DNA from 3 places in the Maritalea sp. S77 genome. Region 3 is predicted to be linked to each of the others. Evidence: predicted binding sites of a transcription regulator. Region 3 holds the regulator's gene; each other region holds the start of a gene.
What was found. Region 3 encodes LexA, which represses DNA repair genes until DNA is damaged. Its sites were predicted from a motif close to TGTTCNNNNTGTGTTCNG; they were not measured.

Region 1 (9,801 bases), on a different contig from region 3:
AGCGCATTTTGGGCCGGCCCGAAAATCGCCGCATATTGATGGTGATTTCTGATGGTGCCCCGGTGGATGACAGCACACAATCTGTCAATCCGGGCAACTATTTGGAAAAACACCTACGGTTCGTCATTGAAGATATTGAAACACGTTCGCCTGTTCAGTTGGTGGCCATCGGCATTGGCCACGATGTTACCCGCTATTACCGTCGGGCGGTCACCCTGCTCGATGCGGAAGAACTGGCCGGGGCACTTACGGACAATCTGGCCGATTTGTTTGACGAAGAAGCCCCATCGCAAGCCCGTGCGCGACGGCGCTAAATTTTTCAAATCCATGCTTTTGGTCGTCGGTCTTTGGGCCGGCGACAATTTGGCCATGGCCCAAAGCATTCCGCTTGATCTGCAATCAATCGACTATTTTCAAGGCCGCAACAAAGGCGACAAGATCGGCAAGCTAATCTGGCGCGGTGGCTTTGTACTGCATAATGAAAATGAGAATTTTGGTGGCTTTTCAGGCATCACCTTCACGTCTGCAGATGGCAAATTTGCCGCGGTGAGCGACCGGGGCTATTTCTTAAACGGGCAAGCCTTTTATGATCAAAAAGGCAATTTAAATGGCCTTGATAAACTTACGCTACGCTCCATCAAAAACTCCAAAGGCGACGATTTACCCACCGCCTTTTCCCGTGATTCTGAGAGCATCGAAACCATCTTCCGCGATGGTGTGCCCGGTGCGGTGCGGGTTGGGTTTGAACATCTCACCCGCGCGGCAGATTTTGAGTTGACCAATGGATGGCCGCAAGGCGCAGCAAAGGAAGTCGCTATTCCAGATTGGCTACGCCGCAATCGCCACAATGGTTCGTTGGAAGCGCTGTGCATTGCGCCACCTGCCTCGCCCATTGCGGGCTCCACCCTTATGCTCACGGAGAATGTGAAAGCCAAAGGCGGCGACCATGCGGCATGGCTTAAAGGCAATAAAGATCGCGGCGAACTCAGCTTCGCCCGTGAAGGTGGATATAAACCCACTGCATGTGCCTTCTTGCCCAATGGCGACTTGCTGATTCTCAAACGCGATGTGGGACTATTGGGTTTCACCATGCGGCTCGAGTTGATCACCCGTGATCAAATCAAGCCCGGCGCCCGCATTGAGGGGGAAACCATATTGTCAGCAGGCGGCCTCGCAGTGGACAATATGGAGGGAATGGCGGTGAGCCAAGGCCCCACAAACCTGCCACGCGTGACGCTGATCTCTGACGATAATTTCAATGGATGGCAACGTACTCTAATATTGCAATTCGATATACAATATTAAAATTTCGACAATTGCTTGAGTTTGCCGTAAATAGAAGTAACCTGTTCCGCCAGAGCTGGGGTCTGACCCCTAGGGCTCCCCGCCAGAACAACCAACGACCATAATAAGGGATATTTAGATGAACATCGACCTACTCAAACGCCTTTGCGAAACGCCAGGTGTGCCAGGACGCGAAGATCGCATTCGTGATTTGATCAAAAAAGAAATTGATGGGCTTTTTGATGAGGTCTCCATCGACCCAATGGGATCCCTTTTGTGCAAGCGCAACCCAACCAAAAAAGGCAAAGGCACTCCACAAAAAGTCATGCTGCTTTGTCATATGGATGAGATTGGCTTTTTGGTGTCGCACATCAGCGACAAGGGCCATATCTATATCGACCCTGTTGGCGGGTTTGATCCACGCAACTTGTTCTCTCGCCGTGTTTTGGTGTGCACCGATGAGGGTGACTATAAAGGCGTGATGAACCCAGGCGGCAAGCCAATCCATATTCAAGAGCCTGGCGATGCCAAAAAGGTTCCCGGCCTTTCTGAGTTCTTCGTTGATCTCGGCATGGGCGAAAAAACCAAAGACAAAGTAAAAGTCGGCGACTATATCGTGATGGATGAGCCATTGCTCGATCTTCAGGACAAAGTTGTGTCCAAAGCGCTCGATAACCGTGTGGCCTGTTGGTTGGGCATCGAATCAATTCGCAAATTGATCAAAGATGGTGGCGAGCATGAATGTGAGATCCACGTTGCTTTCACCACCCAAGAAGAAGTTGGCCTGCGGGGCGCCCGCACTGCCGCTTACGCCATTAAGCCGGATATTGGCCTTGGCATTGATGTGACCCTTGCTTGCGACACACCGGGTGTGCCTGAGCATCAGCGTGTGACCGTGCAAGGCGAAGGCGTTGGCCTTCACATCAAAGATTCAAGCTTCATCGCCGATATTGGCCTTGTGCGCGAGATGGAAGAGCTGGCTGAAAAGAACAAGATTCCTTATCAACGCACCATTTTGGCCCGTGGCGGCCAAGACGGTGCGGCGGCACAACAAGCCGCTGCCGGCGCAAAAGCCATCGGCATTGTGGTGGGCACACGCTATGTGCACACCGTAACTGAAATGGTCGACAAAACTGACCTTGGCGCTGCGCGCGATATTTTGGCGACTTATTTGGCCGCACATTAAACACAAGCGCTTTGCTGAATCACAAAGCCCGCGACGCAAGTCGCGGGCTTTTTTGTGTGGTTAAGCACGTGCCATATCGTCCGGCCACGTCCAAGCCAGATATGCAATGTATAGCATTGCCAACACTTCGACCGAGGCGAACAAAATGTAGTGTGGCGCAAGTGAGCCACCGCCGACAACAAACAAAATGGTGAGCACCACAGCCACCCAATTGGCAATGCGACAGCTTCTGCGTGGCAAAGCCCGCGATAAGAAAATCATCACAATCGCGATCTGGGCAAAGATGGCCGCCAATAGAATGAACATGGGTGTGATGGTAATGCCATCAATCACCCCAGTGGATGCTTCTGCCAAAAAGCCGGGGCTGATGAAAGACAAAACATCGGCAAAGACCATGTTGAACATGACCACGATCCAAAGGGTGGAGATTTTTTCAGAAACAGACATTGCGCCTCCAATCGGCTAACTAACTTGCATTATATATACAGCGTATATTTGACGCCGACCAGCTATAAATATACGCTGTATATGAGTCAAGCCCCTTGTGAGTTCGAGTAAAGTTGATTGCCCATGAGCCAGACATCCCAAATCGATAAACGTCGCACCCTAAACGCGCGAAAAATATCCGAAGCCGCAATTAAATTGGCTGATGGCCAAGGCATTGAAGCCCTTTCCATGCGCAAGCTCGCCACCAATTTGGGGGTAACAGCCATGTCGATTTACAACCATGTGGCAAATAAGGATGATTTGATCAGCCTGATGCTCGACCATGTGGTGACCGAGTTTGAACGCCCGCAAACCGATGGAGAATGGAAAGAGATGATGCGCAGGCGAGCGCATTCCATGCGCCAAGCCTTTCTAAAGCACCCATGGGCACCTTCATTGCTGATCTCCACCATCACCAATGGCGAACAAACCATGCGCGATGGCGACGCCACTTTGGGCTGTTTGATCAATGCGGGCTTTACCTACGCCGCCGCAGACTGGGCGCGCAATGCCATTGATAGCCATACTTTTGGCTACACGATGCAGGAGATAAACTTCCCGGTGGAGCCAGATGAATATCGCACCGCCGCCTCCCACTATCTGCCCATGATCAGTAAGACCGACTACCCCTTTCTTCATGGGGCAACCACGGCGCTGATTAATGAAGAATATGATGGCGTAACCCAGTTTGATTTTGGGCTCGAGCTCATTCTTGACGGGCTAGAGCGACAACGAAACACTGCCATTTAGGTGTCACACAACAATTAGAGCAAATTATTATGCCCGTGATCGAATATGCCTACTCCGTCCATTCTGCCTTTGCCTATATTGGCTCGGCAAAATTACAAGAAATCTGCGCTAAACATAGTGTCACCCTGATCCATCGTCCTATGTTGCTTTCTCCAGTGGTGCAGCAACAACGCAGCCCGACATTCAGAGCGCGGACCCAGGCAAACGTAGATTATTTCTTTGGACGTGAAATTGAACGTTGGGCCGAATATCGCGACGTACCGATCATCAAATATCGCCCGACATTTCACGATGAAGATTATGGCCTAGCCTCCGGCATGATTCTCGCTTTGGGTGATCGTGGGGCTACCATCGACGCCATGTCACACAAATTGCTGGAAGCGCATTGGCGCGATGATGCGGATCAATCTGACCTACCGACGCTGCATCGACTAGCCACCGAACTGGGCCATGACGCTGATGCCTTGCTGGCGGCGGCGGGCACGGAGGCAATTCAGAAAAAGCTGCAAGCCAATACCGAATGGGCCATTGCCAACAACATCTTTGGCTCCCCCACCTATATTCTAGATGGAGATCCCTTTTACGGCCAAGACCATTTGGATTTGGTCGAGCGGGCGCTCACCACCCCCTTTGCCCCATCCAGTTGGAAAAATCCGCCCGTTGCAGCCCTCAATAGGCAAAAATAAACCCCAAGCACAATTTACAATGCTTGGGGTTCGCTCACGATAAACGCTGCGCAAAGTGCAGCGTTTTGAATTTCAACTATGCCGCTGCCGGTTCTACTCGCGATGCAATCGCGCGCCGCAGCGCCTGATACGGCAACAAGAGCGCGACAACGGCCAAGGCCTTCACCAACATGTCGCCAACGGCCAATGAAAGGTAAAGCGGCGTTTCTGCGCCAAAGCTGAGGAATGGAACTGGGAAGCCCAAAGAGCTGTCTTCCATGCCAAACCAACCATCGATAAAGGCAAAGGCCGGGGCCATCGCCAATGAGAAGAACAGCAATGTGTCAATCACAGAAGCAATGCCTGAAGACACCAGCGGTGCTTTCCACCATGCGCCATTGCGCAAACGGTCAAAGATAGACACATCAAGCAGTTGCGCTGTCAAAAACGCGGTGCCCGATGCAACGGCAATACGCGGCGTCGCCAAAAAGATCGACATCAACACAGCAGTCGCAAAGCCAACAAACACGACAATCCGTGCTTTTTGCGGTCCGAAAAAGCGGTTGGTCAAATCTGTAACAAGAAAAGCGAAGGGGTAGGTAAAAGCGCCCCAGGTGAGGATGTCGGCCAAATTGGCAGGCCCCAATTGCGCTTGTACGGGAAATTGAACCAAATAGTTCGACGCTGTCACCACAACAGCCATGGCCAAAACGGCCACAAAAAGACGAGTGAGCACCATTTCATGCACCTCTATATAAGTGGCTAGACCGGCAGGTGACCAGCGCCACATCCAACAAAAAGCACCGCGCAAAAACTTTGCGCGGCACCAACGAAAATCTTCAAATTTTCAAGCAGCTCAAGCCGAAAGACTTAAGACGCTTCAGCAAGTGCCTTGCGCACTTCTTTTTTCACGGTCAATGCGCGTGGAGACAATTCAGTGTCTTTTGCTTTCAGCAAATAGGCATCCAAACCACCACGGTGCTCAACGGTGCGCAATGCAGAAGCTGAAACTTTCAGTTTCACACCTTCGCCCAACGCCTCAGACATCAAAGTCACACTGCACAAGTTAGGCAAAAACTTGCGACGAGTCCGGTTGAGCGCGTGGCTCACATTATTGCCTGACATCACGCCTTTGCCAGAAAGTTCACAACGTCGTGCCATTTTACTCACATCCTGTTCGGTCAACACCGACAAATCCGCTCTAAAGGCGGCGCCTTGTCGATCTCATATTAATGAAAAGTCGCGTCTAATTAGAGAACTTAGCCCCTTTAGTCAAGCACCTCAGTGCTGATTTGTCCCATTCTTGCCTTGAATCCTCCCCGATCACCGTCCAGTGTGAAGAAAAACTGATTCGAAGCGGCCAGTCGGCCAAGATTTTGTTTAGGGAGCATGGGCGAAACGTGGCCTTGAAACTGTCGACCGTCAAGCGCTTTTCCGCGCATTTATGTGGCAACTTCATCGCGGCGACAGCCGCCCTATTTTGCGCCGGCACCCTAAGCGCAGCAGCATTTGAAGCTGACGCCAATTACGTGGTGACCCTGCGCGGCGTCAATATTGCCCAAGTCAGTGTCGATTTTGACAATAATGGCCAATCCTATGCGGTTAATATTGATGGGCTGGTCTCCGGTCTCGCCAGTCTGGTGGCGGCGGGTACGGCCGATCTCAATTCTAACGGCAAAGTTGGGGCAAACGGACTACAGTCCGAACAATTCACGCTGGCAACAAAGGCCAACAACGAAACCTTCAAAGTGAAGTTTCAGGCGCAAAACAGCAACGTCACCAGTTTTCAAGTGACCCCCGAACTCACGGACAATGTAAACCGCGTGGAAGTAACTTCTGGCCACCGCAAGGGCATCAACGATCCCGTTGCGGCATTTCTGATCAAAGCCGATAGCCTTTCACCCGCCATTTGCAACCGCAGCATGGATATTTACACCGGCATTGAGCGGTTCGATATCGACATGAGCTTTGCAGAAAATCAAACCGCCACGTCCCAACGCACAGGCTATCAGGGCCCCGTTGTGCTTTGTAAATTGCGCTACAAGCCAATTTCTGGACATTTCAGCGACAGCGCAAGCACCACATACATGAAAAACAACCAGCGTTTTCTCATGTGGTTTGCGCCCCTCAAAAACACGGGATATGCGATTCCTTATCGCGTTTTGATCGGCACCGCATTTGGTGACCTTTCTATGGTTTTGACCCGCGTCAGCGTAAAATAAGCAAGTCTGCGCTTCCAATCTTGAGGGCACGATTCCTTTGCGCGCCCAATCCCAAAATGAAACGGCAATAGCTTTTTTGTAAATTTTCGCGAAAAAGCGCCTTATTTTCGGCGTTCAAAACGTTAAGATCGCAATTAATTTCAGGCCCTTGCGGTTCACACAAAAACAAGGCAGGTAAACAAAGTTACAATTTTAACCAATCCTTCATCATTCTAAACGGAAAAAGCCGAAATTATGGTAAAGTTTTGATTAAAAGTTTCAAAATTGTGGGCTGACCACCACTGCCCTACTATATACAGTATAGAACGAAATCAGAATATGGGGAAAAGCGCGATTCGGACTTTGTTTGTTCGCATTTTGTACTATTCGTAAACAGCACTGGCACCATCATCCCAACATGTTTCAAATTGAAACCGACATAAAGCGCGGCTAAAGCCACTTTTTGAAACTGTTTGGCCCAAAGAATCTATGAACGCACCTCACCATTTCATCCGCCCGGCAAAGGGCCCCAATCTCAAAGCCATTCTGGGGCCGACCAATACCGGCAAAACCCATTATGCGATTGAGCGCATGCTGGCCCACCGGTCGGGCATGATCGGGCTGCCCTTGCGGCTATTGGCGCGTGAGATTTATCAAACGCTGTGCCAGCGTGCGGGCAAAGAACATGTTGCCCTGGTGACAGGTGAAGAGCGAATCGTGCCAGACAAGGCACGCTATTGGGTGGCCACCGTTGAGGCGATGCCAACTGAACTGAGCGTTGAGTGCGTGGTGGTGGATGAAATTCAGACTGCCACCCATCTCGATCGTGGCCACGTTTTCACCGACCGGATTTTACACAGCCGCGGCACGCAAGAAACCTTGCTGCTGGGCGCGGGCACAATGGCCCCAATCATCTCGGCCCTGCTGCCCGATGTTGACATCATCATGCGCCCCCGCTTCTCAAATTTGGACTATGTCGGGTCAAAGAAAATCACGCGCCAGCCCCGACGCTCAGCTATTGTCGCCTTTTCCGCAAACGAAGTTTATGCCATCGCTGAACTGATCCGCCGCCAGCGCGGTGGTGCGGCAGTGGTGATGGGCGCGCTCAGCCCGCGCACACGAAATGCGCAAGTCGACCTTTATGAAAATGGCGACGTAGACTTTCTGGTGGCCACAGATGCTATCGGCATGGGGCTCAATCTCGATATTCACCATGTGGCCTTCGCCGCGGACATGAAGTTTGACGGCAAGCAATTGCGCCCCCTTACCCCGGCAGAGCTGGCGCAAATTGCCGGCCGCGCGGGACGGCACAAACGCGATGGCACATTTGGCATAACCGGTGGCTTGGAGCCCTTTGCCGATGAAGTGATCGAGCAATTAGAAACCCACCAATTTGCCCCGGTTAAAGTGATGCAATGGCGATCACGTGATTTCGACCTGCGATCGCTCGAAGCTTTGCAACAATCATTGGAAGTACCCGCACAGCATAAATTGCTGACCAACATCCCCACCGCCAAAGACCAAATTGCTCTCGAATTTTTGCAGCGACACCCCAATATCGGCGAAGTTAGAGGCCGTGAACAAACCAGTTTGGCATGGGAATGCGCGCAGATTCCGGACTATCGCAGCATTTCACCCGCACAGCATGGTGAGATAATTGCCACAATCTTTCAAAATCTTGGCACCAATGGCTATATTTTTGAAGACTGGATGGACGAACAGGTCAGCTTTTGCGACAATAGCGCTGGTGACATTGACACATTGTCCAACCGAATTAAACAAATTCGGACTTGGACTTTTGTCGCAAATCGTAAAAACTGGCTAAAAGATCCGACCTACTGGCGTGAAAAAACAAGTGAAATCGAAAACAATTTATCAGATGCGCTCCATGAGCGACTTACCCAAAGATTTGTCGATCGGCGCACCAGCGTCCTTCTGCGCCATTTAAGAGATAAGAATATGACGACACCTGAAATTTCCCAAAGCGGCGACGTATCCCTTGAGGGCCACAAAATCGGATCTATCGAAGGCTTTCGCTTTAATCTAAGTCCCGGCGAAGGGGGAGATGCAAAGAATTTGCGCACCGCCGCCGGCGTGGCCATTGCACCTGAAATTAAAAAGCGCGCTGAAAAAGTTGCAGATGCGCCGAATGATGAATTTGTGCTGGCGACAGACGGTTTGATCCGCTGGCGCGGCGAAATCATCGCAGATCTAGCACAAGGCGACGAACTGTTCCGCCCGCGCGCCGTGATCTTAGCAGATGAGAGCCTGAACGGCGCTGAATTAGAAGCCGTACAAGAACGGGTGAGCCTTTGGCTCAAGCATCATGTGAATACGCTGCTGGAGCCTTTGCTGCAATTGCGTGAACCAACCGAATTGGATGGCACTGCCCGCGGTGTTGCCTATCAAATCGCCGAAAAACTCGGCGTGCTGCCCCGTCAAGATGTGGCGCAAGAGGTTAAAGGCCTCGATCAAGACGTGCGTGGCGTGATGCGCAAAATGGGCGTCAAATTTGGTGCCTACCATATCTATGTGCCGCTTTCCCTTAAGCCTGCCCCGCGCGAGTTGGCGCTGGTGTTGTGGGCGCTGCAAAATGGCGGCGTGCGCCAGCCCGGCGTTTCAGAACTGCCGCAGGTTATTCTGTCTGGCCGTACATCCATCGATGTAGACCAAAACTTTGCCAAAGAGCTGTACGAAATTGCAGGCTTTAAAGTGGTCGGCCCACGCGCTGTGCGTGTCGACATTCTTGAGCGCTTGGCGGATTTGATTCGCCCCTTGATCAGCTTTGATCCCGCACGCAATCAAGACACTGAAGCACCCGATGGTGCAGCACCCGGCAATGGCTTCCGCGTTACTGTGGAAATGACATCTTTGCTGGGCTGCGCGGGCGAAGAGTTCAACGCCGTACTGAAAAGCTTGGGCTATCGCGTTAACCGCACAAAGATTGAACCAACGCCTGAAGCGGCAACAGATGCAGCCCCCGCTGCAGATGCTGAAACCACCGCAACGCCAGAAGAAGCAGCCGCAACCGAGGCCCCTACAGAAACACCGGAAGCGAGCGCAGAACTCGCTGAAGCCAAGACGGAAGCAGCTGAACCGGCAGAAGCGGAAGAACAGTTTGACGAAATCTGGTTCCCAGGTGGGCGCAACAATAACCGCAAGCCGCATGGGGCCAAGCAAGGCGCTAAACGCCCTGCAAAAGGCCAAAAGCGCGGCAAGCCAAATCAAG
Region 2 (9,801 bases), 140 kb from region 3:
GAACACCCGTTAGGCCAGAGCCAATCTGCGAAGCCAGTCGAATACGCTGGCTTTCACCGCCAGACAGGGTGCCGGAATTGCGCGACAAGCTGAGATAATCCAAACCCACATCAACCAAGAAGGTGAGGCGGTCACGAATTTCTTTCAAGATACGCTCACCAATCTCCTTCTGGGTCGATGTCAGTTTATCTGAAATTGTCTCAAACCAAATATGGGCGTCGCGAATTGATTTTTGCGAAACTTCGCCAATGTGTTTACCATCAATCTTAACTGCCAATGCCTCCGGCTTAAGCCGATAGCCACCGCAGGAGTCACATGGCGCGGACGACATATATTTTTCGATCTCTTCGCGCATCCCAGCGCTTTCTGTCTCGCGATAACGACGGGTAAGATTGCCCACAACGCCTTCAAACGCTTTTTGCGTTTTGTAAGAGCGCAAGCCGTCATCATAAATGAATTCAATTTTCTTGCCGCCCGTGCCATGCAAAATTGCTTGGCGAACGTCCTGTGCCAAATCTTCCCAAGGTGTGTCCATGCTGGCGCCATAGGATTTGCAAACCGCCTGAAGCGTTTGCGCGTAGTAGGGGGCTGAGGTGCGTGACCAAGGTGCAATCGCGCCCTTCTTCAAGCTAAGCGACTCGTCCGGCACCACCAGATCTTCGCTAACTTTCGCTTCAGCGCCCAAGCCATCACATTTTGGGCAAGCACCGAACGGGTTGTTAAAGGAAAATAGCCGCGGCTCAATTTCAGCAATGGTGAAGCCGGAAACTGGGCAAGCAAATTTTTCGGAAAAAACCATTTGCTCATTTTCGCCCTCGCTGGCGACAATCTCAGCAATGGCGATGCCTTCGGCAAGCTGCAATGCAGTTTCGAAGCTTTCGGCTAGGCGCGCCTGCATATCCGCAGACACCACAATGCGGTCCACAACCACATCAATATTGTGCTTAAATTTTTTGTCGAGCGCAGGGGCATCGGGGATTTCATAAAATTCACCATCAATGCGAACACGCTGGAAACCACGTTTCATCAGCGCGGCCAGTTCCTTTTTATATTCACCTTTCCGGCCACGCACGATCGGCGCCAGCAGGTAAAGCCGCGTGCCTTCATCTAGTGCCAAAATCTTATCGACCATCTGTGTCACGGTTTGGCTTTCAATTGGCAAACCGGTTGCAGGTGAATAGGGCACACCGACGCGCGCGAACAGCAACCGCAAATAATCATAAATTTCGGTAACCGTACCAACAGTGGAGCGCGGATTTTTTGACGTAGTTTTCTGCTCGATGGAAATCGCAGGCGACAGGCCGTCAATCTGCTCAACATCGGGCTTTTGCATCATTTCAAGGAACTGACGCGCATAGGCAGACAAGCTCTCCACGTAACGACGCTGGCCTTCGGCGTAGATTGTATCAAACGCGAGCGAAGATTTGCCAGAGCCGGAAAGCCCCGTCATCACAATCAATTCGTCACGCGGGAGAGTAACATCAATCGATTTTAGATTGTGTTCTTTAGCGCCACGAATGATAATTTCGCGATTTTGATGAGCTGATTTCGACATTAATAAATCCTGCTGTTCCTGCCGTATGAACCGGTCAAACTGAATTGCGAAGCACAACCTAGGGCGCTTAAAAATGAATCACAAGAGTTGACTTTGCTGATTTTTATGTAGAACATAAATAGAACAAATGGGTGATCGTCAAGTGGATTGTGGATGAGTGATAAACACGCCTTCAATCTGTTGGCGTGTTGTGTGCATAAACTCTACGATAATCATATGAAATTGGATGCACATATTGAATTATTTTCAATATGACGCCTGAAAGGGAAGATACGATGGCAGGCAGTGTAAATAAGGTAATTTTGGTTGGTAATCTTGGTGCTGACCCAGAAGTGCGCAGCACTAATGATGGTCGCCCGATTGTTAATCTGCGCATTGCCACATCAGAGCGTTGGCGCGATAAAAACTCAGGTGAACAGCGCGAGCGGACAGAATGGCATCGCGTGGTTATCTTCAGCGAAGGTCTTTGCCGCGTTGCAGAGCAGTATTTGCGCAAGGGTTCTACTGTTTACGTAGAAGGCCAATTGCAAACACGTAAGTGGCAAGATCAGGATGGCAATGATCGCTATTCTACAGAAGTAGTGCTGCAAGGCTTCAACGCAACGCTCACCATGCTGGGTGGCCGCGGTGACAATGCAGGTGCAGGTGGTGGCCAAGGTGGCGGCGGCTCCTACGGTAACAACAATCAAGGCGGCGGTGGTCGTCCACAAGCAAACGCACCTGCATTTGATGTTGGTGATATGGATGATGACATCCCGTTCTAAGCCGAACGAAACAGCCCATCAAAAAAGGCCGCTCTTTGAAGCGGCCTTTTGTTTGTCTACATTCTCAAAGCGACTAGCTTTTAGTGAATGGAATGCGTGCAGTTGATTTGCCGCCGCTCGCTTTGTGCAAAATATCGAACTTCACAAAAATCTCGCCATTGCGAAGTTGCAAGCCAACTTTGATGTCATAGGCATCATCGTTTTCGGCTTTCACATTCAACAATGAGAAATTCAAGTTTTTGCCTGAACGGCGCCCAATGGCCACGCCCTGGAAACTCGTATTGGAAGACATTACGGCCTCAAATCGACGATTTTGTTCGACATAAGCAACGGTGCCGCGCATGGAGAGTGTTGTTCCTGCAAGAGAACAACGTCCGCGAAGTCCGATTCGGTCAGGGCCAGAGTCTGAGAAATCCATTTTACACAAAACAGTTTCATCGTCGCCTGTTGAGGCGAGGGTGGCTTCGCCGCGCCCACGCCAATTGCCGACATAGCTTTTCAAGAGTTCCACATCGGCCTTGCCTGCAAAGCTGGGTGTTGAGAAACCACTGGCCAAAACAGCGCCCAGCAGAAGTGCTTTGATGGCATTCGCGAAATGCTTCAATTTCATTTTGGTTGTCCTCCAAAGGATCTAAACAATCGCCCCCCGGCGATGAGCAATGAAGGCAAAATAATCAAATCGCCCAGCAATGCCAAGAAAAGAGTAAGCACGCATAGCGCCCCAAATAGGGCAACCTGCGGCAACACAGAGAATATAACAACGGTTGTACCTGCGCAAAGGATCAACGTCGTTGCAATTAGAGCGGGCCCAACACGTTCCAAAGTCCGCATCACAGCTTCCTTATGTCCGTAGTTTTGATTCCGCGCTCGAACATAGTGATTCATAAAGTGAATCGTATCATCTACGGCAATACCAAAGGCAATCGTCAATGAGATGACGGTCGTTAGTTGCAACCCTGCACCGGATACCCAGAGATACAGTTCCGTGCCCAAAATTGGCGCAAAGTTTGGAATGGTGCAAATCAGCGCAACGCGCCAAGAGCGGAAGGCGATGCCGATAATGAAAATCGAAATGATCACCGCAATCGTCAAGCCATCTTGAAGCCGCTGAATCATATCAACGCTCTCATAGGCAGAAAGCACGCGGAAACCAGAGATAGAGGTATCGCTAAGGCCTGCATCCTTCAGCGCAGCGTCAGTTTGTTCCACCAGCTCACGCACTTCTTTTGACGCAAGCTGCGTCGGCATAAAGGCAGTAGCCATCGCCAAATCGCCTTCATCGGTGATAAACCGACGCTTCATAAACGGACCAACCGCATCGAAAATCTGATCGCGAGAAAATCCTGCTTCACTATAATGGTTGAAGCTGGCACCGGAAATCACTTTCCCTTTGCCGAAAATATCTTCCAAAATGGCATGTACAGTTTCGACCCGGGCGAAATCATCGTCTGTGATTTGCGGATTATTGTCGAGAAGCGGGATCGACACATAAAGCGGAGCAACGCCGCCCACGCCTTGGTCAATCTGTTCAGATGTATCCAAGGCCTCGGAGCCCTTCGGCAAAAACTGTTGGAACGAGAAACTCGGCTGCAACTGGAAATGCGGGTAAAGCATAAACAAGAATGCCAACACCCCAGCAATCGCCACAGGCTTAGAATAGCCTTGGGCCAATTTTGCAAGCGGTGGGATAATTGCGGTCAGCGCAACGCTTGGAGCTTGCTTCGGCCTATAGCCTAAGCGGGTCGCCGCACGCAGCGCCAGCGGCAAGAAGGTGACAAGGGCCAAAAATGCCATAGGGATTGCCAGCGCGCCGGTGATGGCAAACTCAAAGATGCCTTGGCCCGGCGCGATGCTGAGTGAAAGGAAGGCAACAACAGTCGTAATAGACGTCAGCGCACAAGCGGGGCTAACCCGAATGATAGTTTCGCGGATCGCTTCTTCATGTTCCATGCCTTCGCGCGATAATCGCAGCCAATGGAAACAGAAGAACATACTCTCCGCAAAGGCGATCACCAGCACCAAAGCCGTCAAGATGTTGGTGAGGAAGGTGAAGGAGCCAAATATCAGCACCACACTGCCCACGACCCACAAGACTGAAACAAATGGCGCCAGGGTTGCCAAAACAGCGCCCCAGAAGGTTCTAAAGGCGAGGAATGCAGTCAAAAAGCCTAATATAATGCCAGCGGCGGTAAATTTGACTTGGTCAGACTTACTAGCATTCAACAGCTCAGACTTCCATATCGGCGGACCAGTCAACTCTATCTGATAACGCGGATCGTCATAAAAGGCGATCATCTCACGCAACTCGGAAATCATGCGCGTTTCGCCGTCTCCCTTTAACATGTCTGGGTTTGGGAACATTAGCATCACGAACCCCGTCAAATCCTCGACAATGAGGTTTCGCATCATCGGATCGTTTTGGCGCAAATCATTGAGTGCGGCCGCTACTTCTTCGGCGTTCGCCATATTTTCTGGCACTGCAGGTCGTGTTATCCCGTCTTCTTCTGCGGGCTTGCGCAACGAGAATGGTGAAAGCGTGCCACTGGCGAAACTGTTGAGTTCCAACTCCAACGCGAGCTCGCGCATGGTCTCAATGACTTCTGGATCAGTCAGCTGATCTGATTTGACCAAAATATAAGCATCATTTTCAAATGTGCCGAACCGTTCGCCCAATTCTACATAAGTGTCGTAATACTCACCGGAGTTCTTATAGAGCCGCAACAAATCGCCATCGATGGTGATGCGCGGCACCTGTGCCAAGCAAAGCAGGGTGAATGCGACGAGAATTGCGGTGACGATTTTGGGATATTTAAGCGTAAGAAGGCCGATACGTTCGAGGCCGAAACCGATAGACAATGTAAAACGCTCCGATATTGGTCTGCAGCTTGGGCCGCGGGCCACAACGCATACTTTTTTGGATTTCGCGAAGAATTAAGCAGATTCTGAATTAAATTGCCACGATATTGCCAAGTTTGAGTTAAATTCGCCGGGAAAAACGCCCAAAACCAGCGTTGACATGTGAACAATCGCGCAATCTCAATGGCCTTTCCTTGCGGAATCACTTAAGAAAAGTGGGTTAACGCACACGCAACAGCAATAAGAACAGCCGTGACTGATACGCCCAACGATCAAACACCTGAAAATGAACCCAATTCAGATATCTCTTTGATCTCTGTAACTGATGAGATGCGCCGCTCTTATCTCGATTATGCCATGAGCGTGATTGTGAGCCGTGCGCTGCCAGATGTGCGCGATGGATTGAAGCCCGTGCACCGTCGAATTCTGTATTCGATGCATGAAAATGGGTATGAGTGGAACAAGCAATATCGTAAGTCAGCACGTGTTGTTGGTGATGTAATCGGTAAATACCACCCGCACGGCGATACAGCGGTTTATCACGCGCTTGTGCGGATGGCGCAGGAATTCTCAATGCGCTTGCCCTTGATTGATGGTCAGGGCAACTTCGGCTCGATTGATGGGGATATGCCCGCCGCAATGCGTTATACAGAAGTGCGTATGGAACGTGTGTCCACAGCGCTTTTGGAAGACATTGACCGCGACACAGTCGATTTCCGCGATAACTACGATAATACTGAGAGCGAGCCGACTATTTTGCCGGCACGTTTCCCGAACCTTTTGGTCAACGGTTCAGGCGGCATTGCCGTTGGCATGGCCACCAATATTCCAAGCCACAACTTGATCGAAGTGATCAATGCAGCCATTGCCTTGATGGACAATGCAGACATCACAACCGAAGAATTGATGGAAATTATGCCAGGGCCAGATTTCCCGACTGCGGGCATCATCCTTGGTCGCTCCGGCATTCGTTCGGCATATGAAACGGGCCGTGGCTCTGTTTTGATGCGCGGTAAAGTTGGCGTTGAAGAAATCCGCAAGGATCGTGAAGCGCTGATCATCACCGAAATTCCTTATCAGGTGAACAAAGCATCCATGATCGAAAAGATCGCGGAGCTTGTGCGCGATAAGCGGATTGAAGGTATTTCGGACATTCGCGACGAGTCAGACCGTGAAGGTATGCGCGTTGTGATTGAATTGAAACGCGATGCGGTTGCCGACATTGTGTTGAATCAGCTTTACAAATACTCGCCTCTGCAATCCTCATTTGGCTGTAACTTCGTTGCCTTGAATGGTGGCAAGCCGGAACAAATGAGCCTGCGCGATATTTTGACCGCTTTTGTTGATTTCCGTGAGGAAGTTGTAACACGGCGCGCCAAATTCTTGCTCAACAAGGCTCGCGATCGCGCGCACGTATTGGTGGGCTTGGTGATCGCTGTTGCAAACGTGGATGAAGTGATCCAACTCATCCGTACAGCGCCAGATCCTGCAACAGCACGGTCGCGCCTGTTGGAGCGGGCATGGCCTGCACATGATGTGGAAGCATTGATCAAATTGATCGATGACCCGCGTCACACCGTCAATGAAGATGGCACATATTATCTGTCAGAAGAGCAGGTTAAAGCGATCCTCGATTTACGCCTGCAACGTTTGACAGCGCTTGGCCGCGATGAAATTGGCGACGAATTGAATAAGTTGGGCGCCGAAATCGAAGACTATCTCGATATTTTGCGGTCTAAAGAGCGCGTGATCGAAATCATTCGCGAAGAAATGCTCGAAGTGCGCGACCGTTACGGTACCGAACGTCGCACAGAAATTGTCGATGCTGTTGGTGATGTGGACGACGAAGATTTGATCGCACGAGAAGATATGGTTGTGACCGTATCTCACGGTGGTTACATCAAACGCGTGCCGCTTTCCACCTATCGCGCCCAGCGTCGCGGCGGCAAGGGCCGTTCAGGCATGGCAACGCGTGATGAAGATTTTGTAGCACGGTTATTTGTGGCAAATACCCACACACCAGTACTGTTCTTCACCAGCCGCGGTATTGTTTACAAACTGAAGGTCTGGCGTTTGCCAGTTGGCGCTGCCAACTCGCGCGGCAAGGCCTTGGTCAATATGCTGCCGCTGCAAGAAGGTGAATATATCACCTCGATCATGCCATTGCCTGAAGACGAGGACACTTGGCAGGATCTCGACATTATGTTCGCGACGAAGCGCGGCACGGTACGTCGTAACTCATTGGCCGACTTCATCAATGTGAACCGCAACGGCAAAATCGCCATGAAACTCGAAGATGGCGACGGCATTGTTGATGTGGAAACTTGTTCGGCAGACGATAACGTATTGCTCACCACTGCACTTGGCCAAGCGATGCGCTTCTCTGTTGATGACGTGCGCGTGTTTACTAGCCGTAATTCAGTTGGTGTGCGCGGTATCCGATTGGCGGATGGCGACGAAGTGATTGCCATGTCTATCATTCGCCACCTTGATGCATCGCCAGAAGAACGCGCAGCCTACCTGAAACTGCGCCGCCTTATGGATGGTGATGCCGAGGAAAGCGTCGATCTGGATGAAGAACTCAGTGTCGGTGACGTTGAAATGTCATCGGAGCGCTATGCTGAAATGAGTGCTGCCGAGCAATTCATCCTTGCGATTTCTGAAAATGGGTATGGCAAGCGAACTTCATCTTACGAATATCGTAAGACAGGTCGTGGCGGCAAAGGCATAACAGCCATGGCCATGAGCGAACGTAATGGCCAAATTGTTGCATCGTTCCCAATTGAGAATGACGATCAAATTATGCTGGTGACAAATGGCGGCAAATTGATACGCGTGCCAGTTGATGGCATTCGCATCGCTGGTCGTGCAACTCAGGGCGTAACAGTCTTGTCGACAGCAAAAGATGAGAAAGTCGTCTCCGTGGAACGCATCTCTGAACCTGAACCCGATGAAGACGGTGAAGAAGGGGATGAACAAACCACTGACACCCCACCGCCAACTTCCGGTGGCGACCAGCCAGAAAATGAATAATAATAAGAGGCCGAGATTTTCTCGGCCTTTTTCTTTGGGAGGATATTATGCTTGATGGCACAATGTTGCTGGCCTTTATTACAGCCTGCTTCTTCTTGGCGATCGTGCCAGGCCCAACCGTCACCATCATCGTGGCCAACGCATTATCGCGCGGCGCGCGCGGCGGGTTTGGCACCATATTGGGCGCACAAATCGCCGTGTTGCTTATGGTCGGCATCGTCGCATTGGGGCTAGAGGCCGTCATTTCGATAATGGGTAACGCCTTTGTTTGGCTTAAAATGCTTGGTGCTGCCTATTTGGTCTATTTGGGCATCAAGATGGTGCGCAATAAATCTGGCCTAAAGTTTGAATCTGACCAAACTGATCGGCGTGGTTTTATTGAATATGTTGTCCAAGGTTTTCTCGTCACCATGGCGAATCCTAAAGCCTTGCTGTTTCTCGGGGCATTTCTGCCACAATTTATCAATACAGCTCAGCCTGTGGCGCCACAAATCATGATCTTAGGGCTCATCACTGTGACCTTTTTTGCCACTATTGATAGCTGTTATGCTCTTGCGGCCAGCAAGGCACGTAACCTATTGTCAAAACAGCGCGTTGCTTTGTTGAACAAACTTAGCGGCGGCTTTCTAATCGTTGGCGGCGCTTGGTTGGCGCTGCAGCAAAAAAGTTGAGGCACTTATGGCGGAAAAAAGAACAGGCTTTTATCCCGGATCGTTCGATCCCATCACCAACGGACATATTGATGTCATCGAGCGCGCTTGTCGTTTGGTGGATCGACTAATCGTTGGCGTGGGCGTGCATCATGGCAAATCACCCATCCTAACAGGCGACGAACGACTAACATTGCTGCAACAAGCCATTACACCGATTGCCAAGCGAAACGATGTAACCATTGAAATTGCTCAATTTGATGGCTTGATGATTCATGCTGCGCGTAATTTGCACGCAAACATCATCATTCGTGGCTTGCGCGATACCACTGATTATAATTATGAGATGCAAATGGTAGGTATGAACGCGCAAATGGCACCAGACCTGCAAACAGTGTTTGTGCCATCTAGCCCACATGTTCGGCATATTTCCGCAACATTGGTGCGCCAAATCTCGCAAATGGGCGGTGATATCACTGCCTTTGTTCCCAACGCTGTTCTAAATGTATTGAAGAGTAAATGACCGAAAACAACAAGAAATCCAAAGCCTTTGCTTTGCTGGGCACGGCCTTTGTCGGCCTGTTTGCCATTGTCGCCTACAACGAATTAACCAAAGCACCCGCTGCACAGGCGGCTTCTGGCGAAGCGAAAACTTATGCTGCGTGCGAAACACCTGCCGCGCCAGAAGGCGTTGAAACTGTGGCCATGGAAATGGAACTGAAAACCGGCACCGTTGCGTTTGAATTGCGCCCGGATTTGGCACCGAAACATGTTGAGCGCATCACAACATTGGCCAAAGAAGGCTTTTACGACAATGTGGTGTTCCACCGCGTGATCGAAGGCTTTATGGCCCAAACGGGCGACCCAACCGGCACAGGTATGGGCGGCTCAAGCTATGATGATTTGCCTGCTGAATTCACCGACACAAATTATCAGTGCGGCA
Region 3 (9,801 bases):
AGAAAACATCAGACCTGATCCCGCTCTGCCATCCGCTGATGCTCAACAAGGTCGAGGTAGAGATCACTCCAGCTGACAGTGCACCACGTTTCGACATCAAAGCCACCGTGTCAGTTGAAGGCAAAACCGGGGTGGAGATGGAAGCACTCACGGCCGCCAGCGTCGCCGCCCTCACCCTTTACGATATGGCCAAAGCACTCGACAAAGCCATGGTGATCGGCCCAACTGAACTGTTGACCAAAAGCGGCGGCAAATCCGGCGACTATCAACGGAGCTGATATGCAAAACCTCAAGCCTGTGGATGAGGCCCTAGCCGATATCCTGAAGCGCGTTACCCCAAAAGCATCTGAAAAGATCAGTCTGAGCAATGCATTAGATCGTACGCTTGCCGAACCAGTGATCGCCCTCACTAGCCAGCCGCCATTTAATGGCTCCGCCATGGATGGCTATGCACTTAACTCTACTGACGGACAAAGCGGAACAAAGCTGAAAAATATCGGCATCGCAGCCGCCGGCTCGCCATTCACACGCCCGCTGCAAAGTGGCGAGTGTGCCCGTATCTATACTGGTGGCGAATTGCCCGAAGGCACCGATAGCGTCATTATGCAGGAGAAAGTGACTGTCGATGGCGACATCGTCACCCTGAATGATGATGTGCAGGAAGGCCAAAATGTCCGTTGGAAAGGCAATGATTTCGCTAAAGACCAAACCATCGTTTCTCCCGGCAAGTGCCTCAATCCATTCGATCTGTCACTGATTGCGGCCGCGGGACATCCCGACGTAAACGTCTATCAAAAGCCGCGCGTCCACCTGCTCGCGACAGGCGACGAGTTGGTACAGCCCGGTCAGCCGCTTGAACCGGGCCAAATCTATGCTTCCAACGGCTTTGGCCTCACGCCGCTTTTCGAACAAGCTGGTGCAACAGTAAAAGACTTCGGCGTCGCCATTGATGAACAAGACAAGCTCGAAACCAAATTGCGCGAAGCCTTGGACGACGAACCCGAAATTCTAGTCACAACAGGCGGTGCAAGCGTTGGCGATAAAGACTATATGCTGCCCGCGCTCAAGGCCATCGGAGCCAAACTCGATTTCTGGCGCATCGCTGTACGTCCGGGCAAACCGCTTATGTTTGGCAAATTAGGGAAAACCCTAATTTTCGGGCTACCCGGCAATCCAGTATCTGCATTGGTCACCGCCACTGTTTTTGTGCAGCCTGCCCTTCGTGCATTTCTAGGCCAGAATCCAGAAGCATCGCTAATCACCTTGCCGCTAAGTGCCGAATTGCCAAAGAACGGTCCACGCCAGTTCTACCGCCGCGCACGCCTCGTCAAGGACAATGGGCTATTGTCAGTCGACCCAATAGCGCAAACAGATAGCGCCCATCTCTCCTCAATGAGCCAATGTGATGGATTTATTGTGCAAGTCCCGCTGGCGGACGCACAAGAAAGTGGAAGTCTGATTCAATTTCTGCCCTTGCCTTGGGCAATGCGGTAGAAAGATTACAAGTTCGCTACTGCGCCAAATTTGACGCCTGTTGTGTCCATATCATCCGCATGAACTGCACGACCGCGGCCGAGTTCCTTCGCCCGATAAAGCGCCTGGTCAGCCCGGCGGACCACCATATCTGCGCTCAACGCGTCATCTGGCCACCACGCCACGCCAACACTTGCTCCAACATGCAGGTCATAGTCTTCGAAGCTGATTTTCTGCCCCACCTGTTCAATCACATTGTCACAGAGCATCATCACTTGATCTTTGTTGATCGCCTCATGCAGCAAGGCGATGAATTCGTCGCCGCCCAACCGCGCAACAATCCCGCGATCACCAATCAGTTGCTTAATCCGCTGGGCAACGATGCGCAGCACTTCATCACCGGCAAAATGGCCGTAGGTGTCGTTAACGGGCTTAAATCGGTCCAGATCAATGCACAACACGGCGCACTTCTCCATGTTCAGATCATCCGTGCTTTTTTTCAGTGCCCGCTCAAATTGCGTGCGATTGAGCAAACCGGTCAGTCCATCATGCTCGGCCATATAGCGGTTTCGCGCCTCAGCCTGTCGCGTACGATAAATCAACCGCGCATAGGCAATCGTCACCCCCAACATCACAAAGGTGATCACCGCCAACATTGAAGCCAAGGCAGGAATGGAATCGGACCAAATGCCCCTCGAGGGCAAGTCAGACACCCAGCTGGCGTAAACAGTTCGCGCTCCAGCCCCTGACGCAACTTCGATTACATTGGTGTTGGTGGAAGGCGCCTGAAAAGCAAGGTTGAAATCCGTCAATTCAATCTCATTGGCATATTCAGCGATGCGTTCTTCTGTAAACGCACGATAGGTCACCAATATATGCGCTGGCCCTTCGGGCAAAACCATTTCGCCATCTGGTACGATTGCTTGCGCCACGACGATCCCCATTTCGCCATCAATAGTGCGAATATCATGTACATATAGTCCGGGCTCATCCCGCACTGGATCGCCTTCAAACCAGAACACACCGCTAGCACCAACACGGTATTGGAAATAGTTTGACTGCGCCTTACTAATCAAATCCGACGTTTGATTAAAAAATGAATCTGCGAGTTTGCCCGGCCAAAATTCTTCACCTTCCGCGTGTAGGATTATGTCCCGCTCAGGTGACACGAGCATGGACCGATCAATGCCATATTCCTTGGGAAACCAGCCCAACATTGAATCGGCAAAAAAATTGCGATCGATATCATCATTTAGCGCAATAATGCTGCTGTCCCACCAGGAAACTTCTGACTGTCGCTGTGACACATCTTCGATTTCACGCTTAATAAGTCCAGAAACGGCACGTTGATCAGCATCTAACTTTAACGCGTTGGCAGACTTACTGGATACATCCAGCACAAATAATGAGGAGAGAATAAAGCCGACGACCAGCACGACAAATGCAACGAAAATCGCCGCAATTGAAATGACAATCTTTCTGGTATCTGACTTCCGCATTTTGGTTCCGCTGACACGACACATAGAACCAACACATTCACATTGGTGAATTGCATTTAAATTAATATCAGAACCCAAGTGCGGACAGGGTTAATAATCTATTTTTTGAATATCTCCTCACCTCCGTATTATTCCTAACTGCGGCACCCAACGGACACCTGCTGAAAAGCCTGAAATAGCCACAATCCCTATCATTTGATTTGGTCCAAAGATTTCTTACATTTGCTAGTTGCGAACGCTTCTCAATTGCATTATAGATTGGAGGCGAGAGATGAATTTCAAAAGAGAGTCAAAACATGCCTTCCTTGCTTAAATTATTGCCTGCATTTGCCCTATTGTCTGGCCTCGCCGTGACAGGCACGCAAGCAGCTGAAAAATTTAAGGCTGTAACAACCTTTACTGTGATCGCAGATATGGCAAAAAATGTTGCTGGTGATCGCGCAGAAGTGGTGTCCATCACCAAGCCCGGTGCTGAAATTCACAATTATCAGCCCACACCAAAAGATATCATCAAAGCGCAAGATGCAGATTTGGTGATTTGGAATGGGTTGAATTTGGAACTCTGGTTCGAACAGTTCTTTGAAAATCTGCGTGATGTACCCAGCGTTGTCGTCACAGGTGGCATTGAGCCCATGGGCATTACATCCGGCCCCTATTCCGGCAAGCCCAATCCCCACGCATGGATGTCGCCATCGGACGCCAAAATCTATGTCGACAACATCGCCAAAGCGTTTGCCGAGCATGATCCAGACAATGCAGACGCCTATTTGCAAAACGCCGAAGCCTACAAAGCTGAGATTGAGAGCATCATTGCCCCCATACGCGAACGGCTAGAAGCAATTCCTCAGAATGAACGTTGGCTCGTAACATCTGAGGGGGCCTTTAGCTACCTCGCTCGGGATTTCGGCATGCAGGAACTTTATTTATGGCCCATCAACGCAGATCAGCAAGGTACGCCGCAACAAGTGCGCCAAGTGATCGATCAGGTCCGTGAACACAATATTCGTGCTGTTTTCTCAGAAAGCACTGTTTCAGACGCACCTGCCAAACAGGTGGAGCGCGAGACATATGCAAAATATGGCGGTATCCTTTATGTCGACTCGCTGACAGACCAAAATGGTGCGGTCCCGACCTATCTTGATTTGCTGCGCGTCACGTCAAATACAATCGCCGAAGGCCTTTCTCAATGAATGATATGAGCAAAATTGCAGATGGTGGCATCAAAGTGAGCGATGTCACCGTCACCTATCGCAATGGCCACACTGCCCTAAAGGAAGCCAGTTTTCACATCCCGCGGGGCACCATCACCGCCCTTGTGGGCGTCAATGGCTCTGGCAAATCCACTTTATTCAAAGCCATTATGGGCTTTGTGCCTGTGGCCGAAGGCAGCGTGAAACTGCTCGGCATTAGTGTTCAGGAAGCATTGCGCAAAAATCTCGTCGCCTATGTCCCGCAAAGCGAGGACGTCGACTGGGATTTTCCGGTTTTGGTCGAAGATGTCGTGATGATGGGCCGATATGGCAAAATGGGCTTTTTCCGCATCCCATCGAAACGCGATAAGCAGATGGTCGATCAGGCGTTGGATCGGGTCAATATGGCCAAATATCGAAAACGTCAAATCGGCGAACTATCTGGCGGGCAAAAGAAGCGGGTCTTTTTGGCCCGCGCTTTGGCGCAAGAAGGTGAAGTCATTCTGTTGGATGAGCCCTTTACTGGCGTAGACGTCAAAACCGAAGACACCATCATTCAATTGATGCGTGACCTGCGCGACGAAGGCAAAGTTATGCTCGTCTCGACCCACAATTTGGGTTCTGTTCCTGAGTTCTGTGATCGCACAGTTCTGATCAAAGGCACCGTGCTTGATTTCGGGTTAACCGAGGAAACCTTCACGCAGGCCAATCTCGAACAAACATTTGGTGGTGTGTTGCGTCACTTTGTCCTTGGCGGTTCGGATCTGCATGATGATGAAGACACGCGCCAATTTGCTGTCATCACAGATGATGAGCGTCCCTTGGTGCTTTATGGTGAGCAAGATAAAATGGAAACTCAAACCAAAACGAATAAGTCGAATGATTGATCTGTTGTTGGAGCCATTTTCATATGGCTATATGCGCAACGCCATTTGGGTTACGGGCCTTGTTGGCGGCGTTTGCGCTTTCCTCAGTGCATATTTGATGCTCAAAGGCTGGTCCCTGATTGGCGATGCGCTTTCCCACTCAATCGTGCCTGGTGTCGCAGGTGCCTATATGCTCGGCCTGCCGTTTTCCATTGGCGCATTCTTTTCAGGCGGTTTAGCGGCCGCAGCCATGCTATTTCTCAATCAACGCACCAAGTTGCGTGAAGATGCCATCATTGGCCTCATCTTCACCTCCTTCTTTGGACTTGGCCTATTCATGGTGTCGCTATCCCCCACCTCAGTAAACATTCAAACCATCGTACTGGGCAATGTGCTCGCCATCACGCCGACAGACACGATGCAATTGGCCATCATTTCCATCATCACGCTGGTTGTCTTGGGGGCCAAGTGGAAAGACTTCCTCGCCGTATTCTTCGATGAAGACCACGCGCGCTCAATCGGCCTGCGGCCTAACCTGCTAAAAATCATATTCTTTACGCTGCTCAGCGCCGCCACCGTCGCCGCACTGCAAACAGTGGGTGCGTTTCTGGTAATCGCTATGGTCGTTACCCCCGGCGCAACCGCCTATTTGCTCACGGACCGGTTCCCTGTACTGATCATGTTGAGCATCGCGATCGGGGCCCTCACCTCTATCATTGGCGCTTATTCCAGCTATTTTCTTGATGGCGCAACTGGCGGCATCATTGTTGTGCTGCAAACGCTTTGCTTCCTCACAGCGTTTGTGTTCGCCCCAAAACACGGTTTACGCGCCCAGCGCGCACGCCGCAATGCACAGGTGACATCATGATGGAATGGCTAGAAACAAGCCTATTGGCGTTTCAATTTCCCTTTATGCAACGCGCTTTTGTCATTGCCATTTTGGTTTCGATCCCAGCCGCACTTCTATCTTGCTTTTTGGTTCTTAAAGGCTGGTCCTTGATGGGTGACGCCATTTCCCATGGCGTGCTGCCAGGCATTGTGCTCGCCTATATTATGGCAATTCCCTTGGCCATTGGCGCATTTGTTGCAGGCATGGTTTGTGCGCTCGGCACCGGTTACCTGAAGGAAAATAGCCGAGTGAAGGAGGACACCATTATGGGGGTCGTCTTTTCTGGCATGTTTGCGCTTGGGCTCGTGCTCTATACAAAAATCGAAACTGATGTGCATCTAGACCATATTCTGTTCGGCAATATGTTGGGCACTAGCAATGCCGACCTAATGGAAACCGGTATTATCGCCATCATTCTCACAGTATTGGTTATTGCGCGCTGGCGCGACCTCAAACTCTATGTATTTGATCCTCAACACGCCGCAGCGATTGGCTTGCCCGTACGCTGGCTGCATTACGGTTTACTGGCCTCAATCTCATTGATCGTTGTCGCCGCACTCAAAGCCGTTGGCATCATTCTCGCCATTGCAATTCTTATTGCACCAGGCGCGATTGCCTATCTGCTTACCCGCAAATTAGGCCCGATGTTGATCATCGCAACAACCGTTGCCGTGTTTAGTGCCTTTACCGGCGTTTTCATCAGCTTCCATTTGGATAGCGCACCCGCGCCCACAATTGTGCTGGTGATGACCATATTGTTCATACTAGCATTCTTCTTTTCGCCCGCTGCCCAGCGCGCGCATGAGATCACAAATTGATAAGGGGGCGCGCAGCCCCCTTTTTTGATGTTTAGAGGCCAATATCCTTACGGATATGAGCGCTCAAATCTCCAACATATGCGCGGCGAACGCGTTTTGAACGTCCACCGAAATTGGCTTGACGCCGGCTGAAGATTTGGCGCCAAGCCAAACCTAATCGTTCGAAAATATTAAGTGTTAAAGCATGTTGTTTTTTCATGTTTCCTGACAAACGCGCAGCCGCGTTCGTTCTCCGAAATTGGAGTTGACAAAATGCACGCAGCCACACGGAAACCCGCGCGAAAACGCACGATTAACGATGAGTTCTCGGACGCAGAAACAGCGCCTAAGAAGGGTTAGTGTTGATGTTGTGACAGCGAGGACGCAGCCATGACGTCCTCAAAAAGAACGTCGGTTATTTAGAAACCGGCGTGGAACGCGCCGGGGACGTGTGAAATTTATGATTAAGGTTCATAATGTTCCCCTTTGCTGGTTGCGGTGTCGGGGCCCCAAAATATGGGAGGACACCCCAGTTGAAGTTACACCAATCGCTATACGTTGTTCGTTTTACGATGTCTATATAGGGTGTGACATTTTGTACATTATGGAAATGGCTGTTGCACATTGGCAACACGCACCCTTTTCACCAACCATTGCAAATCATTGAAAATATGTCACTTTTCGAGGGCGCAAATCCGGACTTGCAGAACATAGGAGGAACAGGTATGGTTGTTCAACATTTGTTCCGATTCTAAAAAGGAAGTCCAATGCTGACCCGCAAGCAACATGAATTGTTGATGTTTATCCATGAACGGATGAAGGAAAGCGGCGTGCCCCCTTCATTCGATGAAATGAAAGACGCGTTGGATCTAAAGTCGAAATCAGGCATTCATCGCCTAATTACCGCGTTGGAAGAGCGCGGCTTTATCCGCCGCCTCCCCAACCGCGCCCGGGCAATGGAAGTGGTTCGTTTGCCAGACAGCATGAACCCCTCTCTTGGTGGCAAGAAGGCTAAGTTTGAGCCTAGCGTCATTGAAGGAACACTAGGCAAAGCACCTGAGCCTGCGCGTCCAGAACCAATGTCTAACGATGCACATGCACCAGTGCATGTGCCAGTGATGGGCCGCATCGCTGCGGGTGTCCCCATTGAGGCGATTCAAACCCAATCCCATACTGTTGCGGTTCCCCCTGAAATGCTCTCAGGCGGTGAACATTATGCGTTGGAAGTGCGCGGCGACTCCATGATCGATGCTGGCATTTTTGATGGCGACACTGTGCTGATCAAAAAGCAGCAGACGGCCACCAATGGCGAAATTGTTGTGGCGCTTGTGGATGGCGAAGAAGCAACGCTGAAACGCTTGCGCAAAAAGGGCAACTCCGTTGCACTTGAAGCCGCCAACCCGGCCTATGAAACGCGAATTTTTGGTCCGGATCAAGTCGCTGTTCAAGGTCGATTGGTCGGCCTCTTCCGCAAATATTAGGCTTTAAGCGGATCATTTTTCGCCGTAATCAATTCGCCATGGCCGCGCTTGATCGTGCACGGCATGGCGAATGCTCCATTTAGCTTCGCCGTTTATCTCGCCTCTAAAGTAAGCTGCAGCTGTCCCAAATCGGCGTATATCCCAATGCCGCAGCATTTGGCTAACACCCGCACAGCTTTGGTAAAGTGAATCCTGCTCCACAATCAGGTCAACCAGTCCGCAGTCTTCCCGAACAGCAATTTTGTCGCGTGCCAGCAAGATTTTTTGCCCAGCGATATCGGCAATACAGCCGCGCGGATCACATTGCCCAGTCAACAATTGATCTTTCAAATCAACGCCCAACCACTCCGCCCAAACACGGGTAGTAAAATTATTGCCGATCCGATTGACCTGCGCCCACTGCCCATCATTTTGCTTCAGGAAAACAGAACGTGTTTGATCGGAAACCAGAAGATCAGGTGTTGACGCTGTGCCGAAAAGGCTGATCATTGCTATCACAAACAATGGCGGCACAAATCGCCATGCGGACTTCAGGATCAAAAACACCATGAGCGCGCCGCCACAAACGGGCAAAACCCAACCTTGCAGCGGCGCAACATAAGTCCAGTCTCCTCCAAGATGGGTGAAAAACTTAGCTATAGTAATAACCTGCTCAATGCCCCAACCAGCCATGTGCAGCACGGGTGTTTCCAATCCGAATGGCATCAACACGCTCGCAAAAATCAGTGCTGGAAGCACAAAGAACCCAACCAATGGCACGGCCACAAGGTTCGCAAACAATCCAAATGGTGCAAACTGGCTGAAATGCACCGCCGCAATGGGCGCAGTTGCAACGCCAGCTACCAAACTGGTCAAACTTAACCCGCCCCAAAAACGCGACCACGCGGGCCATCGCTGCACCTGCCGCACATTTCTAGTCCATTCATATACGCCAACGAGCGCGCCAACGGCGGCGAAAGACAATTGAAAGCCCGGTTTAAACACTTCATTGGGATAGAGAATAATCATCAGGATACACACAAGTGCCACGTTCCGCAGCGTAATAGCGCGTCGCCCCAACAGCACAGCAACAAATGCAATAATGAGCATAATTGTGGCCCGCTGCGTTGCGATATTTGCGCCAGAAATACCCAAATAGAACAGTGCCGCTGCCATGGCCGCAATTGCAGCAATCGTTTTGCCAGGCATTGAAAGTGGGAACATTGGCAATGCCAACAAAAACCGAAGTCCAAAAAATATGCCGCCAGCTACCAAACTCAAATGTAATCCAGAAATGGCCAACAGGTGAGCCAATCCGCTCACCGCAATTTCATCTCGCAAATCCGGAGCAATGGCTGATTGATCACCAATGATAAGTGCGCGCGCAATCGCCGCATCCCTCGGGGCCATAGCCGCGGTAAATCGCGCTGCGATGGCATAACGTATATCAAAGATCAGATTTCGAACATTTGCCCAACCAAATCTATTCGATGTTGCTTGAAATTGAATGGTCTCCAGCGCGGAGCCATAAGCACCAATTCCATCAAAATAACTATGAAACTGCGGGTCATAGCCGCCAGGATAAACTGGTTTCGGCACAGGTATGAACCGAGCACGTACGGCAATA

Region 1: the regulator LexA is predicted to act here: its motif matches at 6,941-6,958, upstream of ACP15Y_RS16050 (helicase-related protein).
Region 2: the regulator LexA is predicted to act here: its motif matches at 1,664-1,681, upstream of uvrA (excinuclease ABC subunit UvrA).

What each region holds. Positions count from the first base shown of each region.
Region 1 covers NZ_JBNAGG010000006.1:94,017-103,817, reverse strand. Annotated here, with positions in the region: gene cobT (cobaltochelatase subunit CobT) at 1-314, shown strand, start outside; gene ACP15Y_RS16090 (esterase-like activity of phytase family protein) at 271-1,305, shown strand; gene ACP15Y_RS16085 (M42 family metallopeptidase) at 1,424-2,470, shown strand; gene ACP15Y_RS16080 (DUF6326 family protein) at 2,531-2,917, opposite strand; gene ACP15Y_RS16075 (TetR/AcrR family transcriptional regulator C-terminal domain-containing protein) at 3,041-3,706, shown strand; gene ACP15Y_RS16070 (2-hydroxychromene-2-carboxylate isomerase) at 3,736-4,392, shown strand; gene ACP15Y_RS16065 (queuosine precursor transporter) at 4,469-5,110, opposite strand; gene rpmB (50S ribosomal protein L28) at 5,242-5,532, opposite strand; gene ACP15Y_RS16055 (DUF3108 domain-containing protein) at 5,772-6,593, shown strand; gene ACP15Y_RS16050 (helicase-related protein) at 7,062-9,801, shown strand, end outside.
Region 2 covers NZ_JBNAGG010000001.1:369,748-379,548, reverse strand. Annotated here, with positions in the region: gene uvrA (excinuclease ABC subunit UvrA) at 1-1,555, opposite strand, end outside; gene ACP15Y_RS01695 (single-stranded DNA-binding protein) at 1,831-2,319, shown strand; gene ACP15Y_RS01690 (hypothetical protein) at 2,393-2,929, opposite strand; gene ACP15Y_RS01685 (efflux RND transporter permease subunit) at 2,926-5,175, opposite strand; gene gyrA (DNA gyrase subunit A) at 5,506-8,208, shown strand; gene ACP15Y_RS01675 (LysE family translocator) at 8,256-8,879, shown strand; gene coaD (pantetheine-phosphate adenylyltransferase) at 8,887-9,381, shown strand; gene ACP15Y_RS01665 (peptidylprolyl isomerase) at 9,378-9,801, shown strand, end outside.
Region 3 covers NZ_JBNAGG010000001.1:227,356-237,156, reverse strand. Annotated here, with positions in the region: gene moaC (cyclic pyranopterin monophosphate synthase MoaC) at 1-278, shown strand, start outside; gene glp (gephyrin-like molybdotransferase Glp) at 280-1,494, shown strand; gene ACP15Y_RS01150 (diguanylate cyclase domain-containing protein) at 1,500-2,972, opposite strand; gene ACP15Y_RS01145 (metal ABC transporter substrate-binding protein) at 3,269-4,162, shown strand; gene ACP15Y_RS01140 (manganese/iron ABC transporter ATP-binding protein) at 4,159-5,049, shown strand; gene ACP15Y_RS01135 (metal ABC transporter permease) at 5,042-5,896, shown strand; gene ACP15Y_RS01130 (metal ABC transporter permease) at 5,893-6,735, shown strand; gene lexA (transcriptional repressor LexA) at 7,482-8,195, shown strand; gene ACP15Y_RS01120 (ComEC/Rec2 family competence protein) at 8,208-9,801, opposite strand, start outside.